Linked DNA regions of Pokkaliibacter sp. MBI-7. The protein of the gene in region 1 interacts with the protein of each later gene in a pairwise test. Links are inferred from orthologs where the notes say so. Each region holds a gene or a part of one and is shown in the gene's direction. Other genes may lie near its edges.

Region 1 (3,679 bases):
ATCATGAACTGTGTCAACGTTTGCCCTAAAGGCCTGAATCCAACCAAGGCCATTGGCAAAATCAGAACAATGCTGTTGCAGCAAGCGACCTGATAAAAGAAACAACAAATCGGCCGGCTTAATCCGGCCGATTTGCTTATGAAAGTGCTGTATTGTCGGGTGTCACTTCCTGTAGAATGTTGCGTCGTCTAATAATGCAATGTGATTATGGGGTTCTGATTGATAGTTAAACACTATTAATTGTCGCATGACGGCAGATAGGGTTCGGCTAGAGAAAAGACTCACATTTGACAGACCGCCAGTTAGACGCTTTTCAATAAAATCTAGAACGACTGCTAACCACCAAAAGCAAGGGGAACGGGGAAAGCCCATTATTGCTAACTCGGTTATCGCACACTGACCGGGCTAGCAGTTGAATCCCCGCAGACAGGGTGATCAAGAATGCATGAAAGCATAATGGAGCTCATGTGGCGTACATCTCACCTCTCAGGGGGAAATGTTGCCTACGTTGAGCAAATGTACGAAGACTACCTTCGTGATCCAAATTCAGTACCCGATCAGTGGCGTCAAGAGTTTGACCGTCTTCCAAGAGCCACTGAACAAGTAATTCAAGATATTCCTCATTCCGCTATCCGTGATCACTTCCTACTGCTTTCTAAGAATAAAAAGCGCAGCATTCCTGTGGCGACCAGCTCGGTCAGCACAGAGCACGAGCGCAAGCAGGTTCGCGTACTTAAGCTGATCGAAGCTTATCGTGTACGTGGTCATCAGGCTGCTGTTCTTGACCCGTTGGGCCTGAAACAACGTGAGCCTGTGCCTGATCTTGATCTGCGCTATCACGAACTCTCAGAAGCGGATCTGGATACCACTTTCCAGATTGGCTCCTTGTTCTTCGGCAAGGCCGAAGCGCCACTAAAAGACATCATTGCAGACCTCAAGCAGACCTACTGTACGACTGTAGGTGCTGAGTACATGCACATTGTTGATACTCAGGAAAAACTCTGGCTGCAACAGCGTCTGGAGTCGGTGCGTTGCCATCCTGTCTATGACGCTGCTTTCCGTAAGCATATTCTTGAGCGTCTGAGTGCAGCTGAAGGCCTGGAAAAATATCTTGGCTCGCGCTATGCCGGTGCCAAGCGTTTCGGTCTGGAAGGTGGCGAAGCTCTGATTCCTATGATGGACGAGCTGATTCAGCGCGCCGGTAAACTGGGTGTCAAAGAAGTTGTGATCGGCATGGCTCACCGTGGCCGCCTCAACTGCCTGGTTAACATCCTGGGTAAGAACCCCTCCGATCTGTTCCATGAGTTTGATGGCAAGCGTTCTGTGGAGGGTTCCGGTGATGTGAAATACCACCAGGGCTTCTCTTCAAACGTAATGACTACCGGTGGCGAAGTTCACCTGGCCATGGCGTTCAACCCTTCTCACCTTGAGATTGTTTCTCCGGTGGTTGAAGGTTCTGTGCGTGCTCGCCAGGATCGTCGTGGTGACGTGGATGGTGAGCAGGTTCTGCCTATCAACATTCATGGTGATGCCGCATTCGCTGGTCAGGGCGTGGTTATGGAGACATTCCAGATGTCTCAGACTCGTGCCTACAAGACCGGCGGTACCGTACATATCATCATCAATAACCAGGTAGGTTTTACTACCAGTAACCGCGAAGACTCACGCTCTACCGAGTATTGCACCGACGTTGCCAAGATGGTCCATGCGCCAATCTTCCACGTTAACGGTGATGATCCGGAAGCTGTGGCTTTCGTTACCCAGGTTGCAATTGACTACCGTAACGAATTCCATCGTGACGTGGTTATCGATCTGGTTTGCTACCGTCGTCGTGGTCACAACGAAGCGGATGAACCAAGCGCGACCCAGCCGTTGATGTATGAAAAAATTCGTAAGCATCCAACTACGCGTGAAATCTACGCTCAGCGTCTGATCAACGAGTCTGTGGTCTCTGCCGAAGAGTCCAAGCAGATTGAAGATGAATATCGTGATGCACTGGATAACGGTCAGCACGTTGTCAAATCTTTGGTACTGGAACCCAACACGGCACTGTTCGTGGACTGGAAACCTTACCTGGGCCACAAGTGGACAGCCAAGTGCGATACCACTGTAGACATTAACCTGCTGCACGAATTAGGTGAGAAGGTTTGTGATCTGCCCGAAGGCTTCGTTGTTCAGCGTCAGGTCGGCAAGATCATTGAAGACCGTAAGCTGATGAGCCGTGGTGCAATGCCTCTGAACTGGGGCCATGCAGAACTGCTTGCCTACGCTACGCTGATCAAACAAGGCCATCCGATTCGTCTGACCGGACAGGATGTGGGCCGTGGTACGTTCTCACACCGTCATGCGGTACTGCACAACCAGAAAGATGGCACTGCCTTCAACTCGCTGCAGAACCTGTACGAAGGTCAGCCTGAGTGCGTCATTCGCGATTCCCTGCTCTCTGAGGAAGCTGTGCTGGCGTTTGAGTACGGTTACTCAACGACAACTCCCAATGCCCTTGTTATCTGGGAAGCACAATTTGGTGACTTCGCTAACGGCGCGCAGGTAGTTATCGACCAGTTCATCACCAGTGGTGAAACCAAGTGGGGCCGTCTGTGTGGTCTGACCATGTTGCTGCCACACGGTTATGAAGGTCAGGGTCCTGAGCACTCATCAGCTCGCCTGGAACGTTATCTGCAGATGTGTGCTGAGCACAACATTCAGGTATGCGTACCGACTACTCCTGCTCAGGTCTACCATATGCTGCGTCGTCAGGTGATTCGTCCCCTGCGTAAGCCGCTGGTAGTTATGACACCGAAGAGTCTGCTGCGTCATAAACAGGCAATCTCCAGCCTGGAAGAGTTGGCTACCGGCTCCTTCCAGACCGTTATTCCTGAAGTCGTTGAGCAGAACAAAGCCGAAGTCAAACGACTGGTTATGTGCTCCGGCAAGGTGTACTACGATCTGCTGAACAAGCGCGATGCGGATAATTGCCCGGATGTGGCGATCGTTCGTATCGAGCAGCTCTATCCGTTCCCCGAAGACGATCTGGAAGAGGTACTGCGTCAGTATCCAAATCTTCAGTCTGTCGTCTGGTGTCAGGAAGAGCCAATGAACCAGGGCGCCTGGTACTGTTCGCAGCATCATATGCGCAATGCTATTCGCAAGTGTTTCCCCAACATCGAGTTGGTGGGTGTAGGTCGTCAGCACTCTGCTTCACCAGCAGTAGGCTACACTTCCGTGCACTTGGAAGAGCAAGAGAAAGTAGTTAACGACGCCATCTATGGGTAACAGGCTTAAGCCTGTCAATTAGACTTAAGCTTGTATAAAAAGAGCAGAAAGGAATAGCCATGACTATTGAAATCAAGGCACCTACGTTTCCAGAATCCGTAGCTGACGGCACCGTCGCTACTTGGCACAAACAACCAGGTCAGGCGGTAGCCCGCGATGAACTGATTGTCGATATCGAGACCGACAAAGTGGTTCTTGAAGTGGTTGCGCCTGCTGATGGCGTAATCAAGGAAATCTTCAAAGGCGAGGGCGACACTGTCCTCAGCGCTGAAGTGATTGCGATTTTCGAAGAAGGCGCCGCTGCGTCTGCCGCACCTGCTGCAGCTACTCCTGCTGAGGCATCTGCACCTGCTGCTGCCGCTGAAGAAGTCAGTGACGAATCAGGTTTCGGTCCTGCAGTACGTAA
Region 2 (3,321 bases), on another replicon or contig:
GGCAGCCTGCTGGATATGCGTTCATCATCGAGACTGGGACGGAGCGATCTGGGTGTCAATGCCGCCCGCATACGTACATTCCTGCACCAATTTTCACAACAGGCAGCGAAGCTCCAGTAATCATCGCACGTATGTTTCATCCCTCATCCAAACAGTGCTACTACGCCCAGCGCTGGTATCCCTTGACTAAGGGCCGACAGATCGACATGCACATCACTCAGCCCCTGAGACTGCAGATAGCAGCGCAGATTAATGCCAGCCAGCGGCCGCGGATCCGGCTCTGCAGCAAGCTCACGCTCATTATTCAGTAACAAACGCTGTAGTCGTTGCAGCTCTTCTCGCTCCGCTGCAAGCTCATCATCCTTCAAACGCGCATACAGTGGATGACTCTTGTTTTCCTGCCCCACAGCACATCGCGCCTGACGCAGTGGCAACGTCACCTGCAGATGCCATTGCTGCCATGCCGTCGCCTGTTGAATCACGCTATAATCCAGCTTTTGTCCGCGCCAGCCCAGCCAGCAACAGGCCAGCAGCCAGTTCACGGCCAGCCCATGCTGATCCTGAGCACGCAGGCAAGCCTGCATCACGCCGGGCTGCCGGTACAGGCAACAGGCGAAGGACCACAACGAGGCCGCCTCGGCCTGCGTATATGTCGGATAGGTCATGATCAAACTCAGTGCACTCAGTTTACAAAGAGGAAAGCAGCTTCTGCTGGACAAGGCAGACCTGACTCTCAACCCCGGATACAAAGTGGGCATTATCGGCGCCAACGGCGCAGGCAAGTCAAGCCTGTTCAAATTGCTCATGGGTGAGCTGCATCCAGACAGTGGCGAGCTGAATGTCACCCCCAGCTGGCGTATCTCGCATATGGCACAGGAAGTACATGCCTCGGAGCGCACTGCCCTCGACTACGTACTCGACGGTGACAGCGAGTTCCGCCGGCTGGAGCGAGAAATGGTCGCAGCCGAAGCGGAGGAGCGCCACGTTGAGCTGGGCGAGCTGCATGCACGCTTTGATGCCATTGATGGTTACCGTGCCCGCAGTCGTGCGGGGCAACTGCTTGACGGCCTTGGCTTCGGTGCTGCAGATCATCTGCGTGCCGTGCAGTCGTTCTCCGGCGGCTGGCGCATCCGTCTCAACCTCGCCCAGGCACTGATGTGCCCTTCTGACCTGCTATTGCTGGATGAGCCGACCAACCACCTGGATCTGGATGCCACCCTATGGCTGGAGCAATGGCTGCGCCAGTATCAAGGTACCCTGCTGCTTATCTCTCACGACCGTGACTTTATCGACAACGTGGTCGACTACGTGGTGCACTTCGATCAGTGCAAAACCGTTCTGTACAAAGGTAACTACACTTTCTTTGAACAGGCACGTGCGGAGCGTCTGGCGCAACAGCAAGCCATGTTTGAACGGCAGCAGGCACAGATCGCTCATATGGAAGACTTTATCCGTCGCTTCAAGGCCAAAGCGACCAAGGCGACGCAAGCCCAGAGCCGGATCAAGGCGCTGGAACGCATGGAGCGTATTGCGGCAGCTCACGTCGATACTCCCTTTACATTCCGCTTTGAAGCCAGTGACAAACTGTCTCATCCGCTGCTGGCACTGACACAGGCAGAGCTTGGCTACAGCGACAAAAGCATCATCCGCAATATGAAGCTCAGCCTGCAGCCCGGCCAGCGTATCGGCCTGCTCGGCCCCAACGGTGCAGGCAAATCCACCCTGATCAAAACCCTGGTGGGCGAGCTGCCTCTGCAGGGTGGCGAGTATCAGAGCGGTGAACATTTACGCATTGGCTACTTCGCTCAGCACACACTGGAAGCACTGGATATGGAAGCCAGCCCGGCATTGCATCTGCAGCGCCTTAAGCCCGAACTGAGCGACCAGGATGTACGGAATTTCCTCGGTAGCTTTGGCTTTCAGGGCGACCGGGTATTTGAACTGGTGGGCGTTTTTTCCGGCGGTGAGAAAGCGCGCCTTGCTCTGGCCCTGATTGCCTGCCAGAAGCCAAACGTCCTGCTGATGGACGAACCGACCAACCACCTGGATCTGGAAGTGCGTCACGCCCTCACTCTGGCACTACAAGAGTTTGAAGGCGCTCTGATCCTGGTATCCCATGATCGCGCCCTACTGCGTTCCTGCGTCGATACATTCCTGCTGGTAGAAGGCGGTAAGGTCGAAGAATTTGCTGGCGATCTGGAAGATTACCAGCGCTGGCTGGCAGACCGTCAGGCCAGTCAGCGCACAGAGCTGGAAGCCGAATCCAGAAGTGAAGGCAGCAGCAACAATGCCGCCGCACGTAAGGAACGTAAACGCCAGGAAGCCGCTATTCGTCAACAGCTGCGCCCTCTCAAGCAGAAGCTGGAAAAGCACGAGAAAGCCATGCATGACGCCCAGCAAAAACTGGACGAACTCAATGCCTCACTGGCAGATCCTGCAAACTATGAGGAAAGCAGCAAGAATCAGCTAAAGACCTTGCTAAGTGAGCAAGCGCAAGTGCAAACTCGCTTGGCAACTGCGGAGGAAGCCTGGCTTGCCCTCAGCGAAGAGCTGGAACAATTGGAAATACAATTAAGCGAAGCGCTTAACGACTAGCTTCCGTGATTTCAGTACCCTCTGGGCAACACGTTTGGAACCCTCCAAGCGTCGCAGGCAGGCCTCACCTGGTGCCAGACACCGGTCAGGGTGATATGCAACAGGCGTAGGGTCATGACTCGACCCTATGCATATCACCGCCGACAGGCCAGGCCCACAACTACATTAAACATCTTTAAGGATGCATCATGAAAAAACGTCTGTTGGCGATCGCCCTCAGCATGGTAGTGGCAGCGCCAGTTCTGGCCGCAGATGCGGTCAAGCTGGACAACGATAGTGCCAAGCTCAGCTACTCCTTCGGTCTGGTACTGGGTGAGCAGCTGTCCAGCCGGGTCGATACCCTGGACTACGACGCTTTTATTGCAGGCGTGAAAGCGATCTATGACAAAACTGAACCTGCCATGAACCAGGAACAGGTTGCCGAGACCATCAAGTCGTTCCAGCAGAAGAAAATGGACGAAATGCTGGCTGATGCGAAAAAGAAATCTGATGACTTCCTGGCAGCCAATGCCAAAAAAGATGGTGTAAAAAGCACCAAGAGCGGCCTGCAGTACAAGATCATCAGCGAAGGCAAAGGTCCCAAGCCCAAGTCAACCGATCAGGTTCGGGTAAACTACCGCGGCACCCTGATCGACGGTACCGAGTTTGACTCCTCCTACGCACGTAAAGAACCTGCTGAATTCCCGCTGGATGCCGTTATCCCCGGCTGGACCGAAGGTCTGCAGC

The links.
Region 2: the proteins of QCD60_RS25395 (region 1) and QCD60_RS15920 interact in binary tests that used the Escherichia coli proteins (3 or more experiments, as listed by UniProt). The link is inferred for Pokkaliibacter sp. MBI-7 from one-to-one orthologs.

Annotation. Positions count from the first base shown.
Region 1 is NZ_JARVTG010000002.1:1,253,431-1,257,109, reverse strand. What follows is about bases 116-3,473. They hold QCD60_RS25395 (2-oxoglutarate dehydrogenase E1 component), read left to right. Parts: upstream 116-441; coding sequence 442-3,273; downstream 3,274-3,473. Other genes in these bases: odhB (2-oxoglutarate dehydrogenase complex dihydrolipoyllysine-residue succinyltransferase), read left to right, coding at 3,333-3,473. In the rest of the region: QCD60_RS25400 (succinate dehydrogenase iron-sulfur subunit), read left to right, coding at 1-93; more of odhB, read left to right, coding at 3,474-3,679. UniProt on the Escherichia coli protein: E1 component of the 2-oxoglutarate dehydrogenase (OGDH) complex which catalyzes the decarboxylation of 2-oxoglutarate, the first step in the conversion of 2-oxoglutarate to succinyl-CoA and CO(2).
Region 2 is NZ_JARVTG010000001.1:3,594,524-3,597,844, reverse strand. Bases 130-3,129 are described here. They hold QCD60_RS15920 (ATP-binding cassette domain-containing protein), read left to right. Parts: upstream 130-663; coding sequence 664-2,595; downstream 2,596-3,129. Other genes in these bases: QCD60_RS15915 (FKBP-type peptidyl-prolyl cis-trans isomerase), read left to right, coding at 2,784-3,129; QCD60_RS15925 (TIGR02444 family protein), read right to left, coding at 144-665. Also shown: QCD60_RS15930 (DUF1499 domain-containing protein), read left to right, coding at 1-120; more of QCD60_RS15915, read left to right, coding at 3,130-3,321. UniProt on the Escherichia coli protein: Genetic data indicate it may be involved in ribosome assembly or function.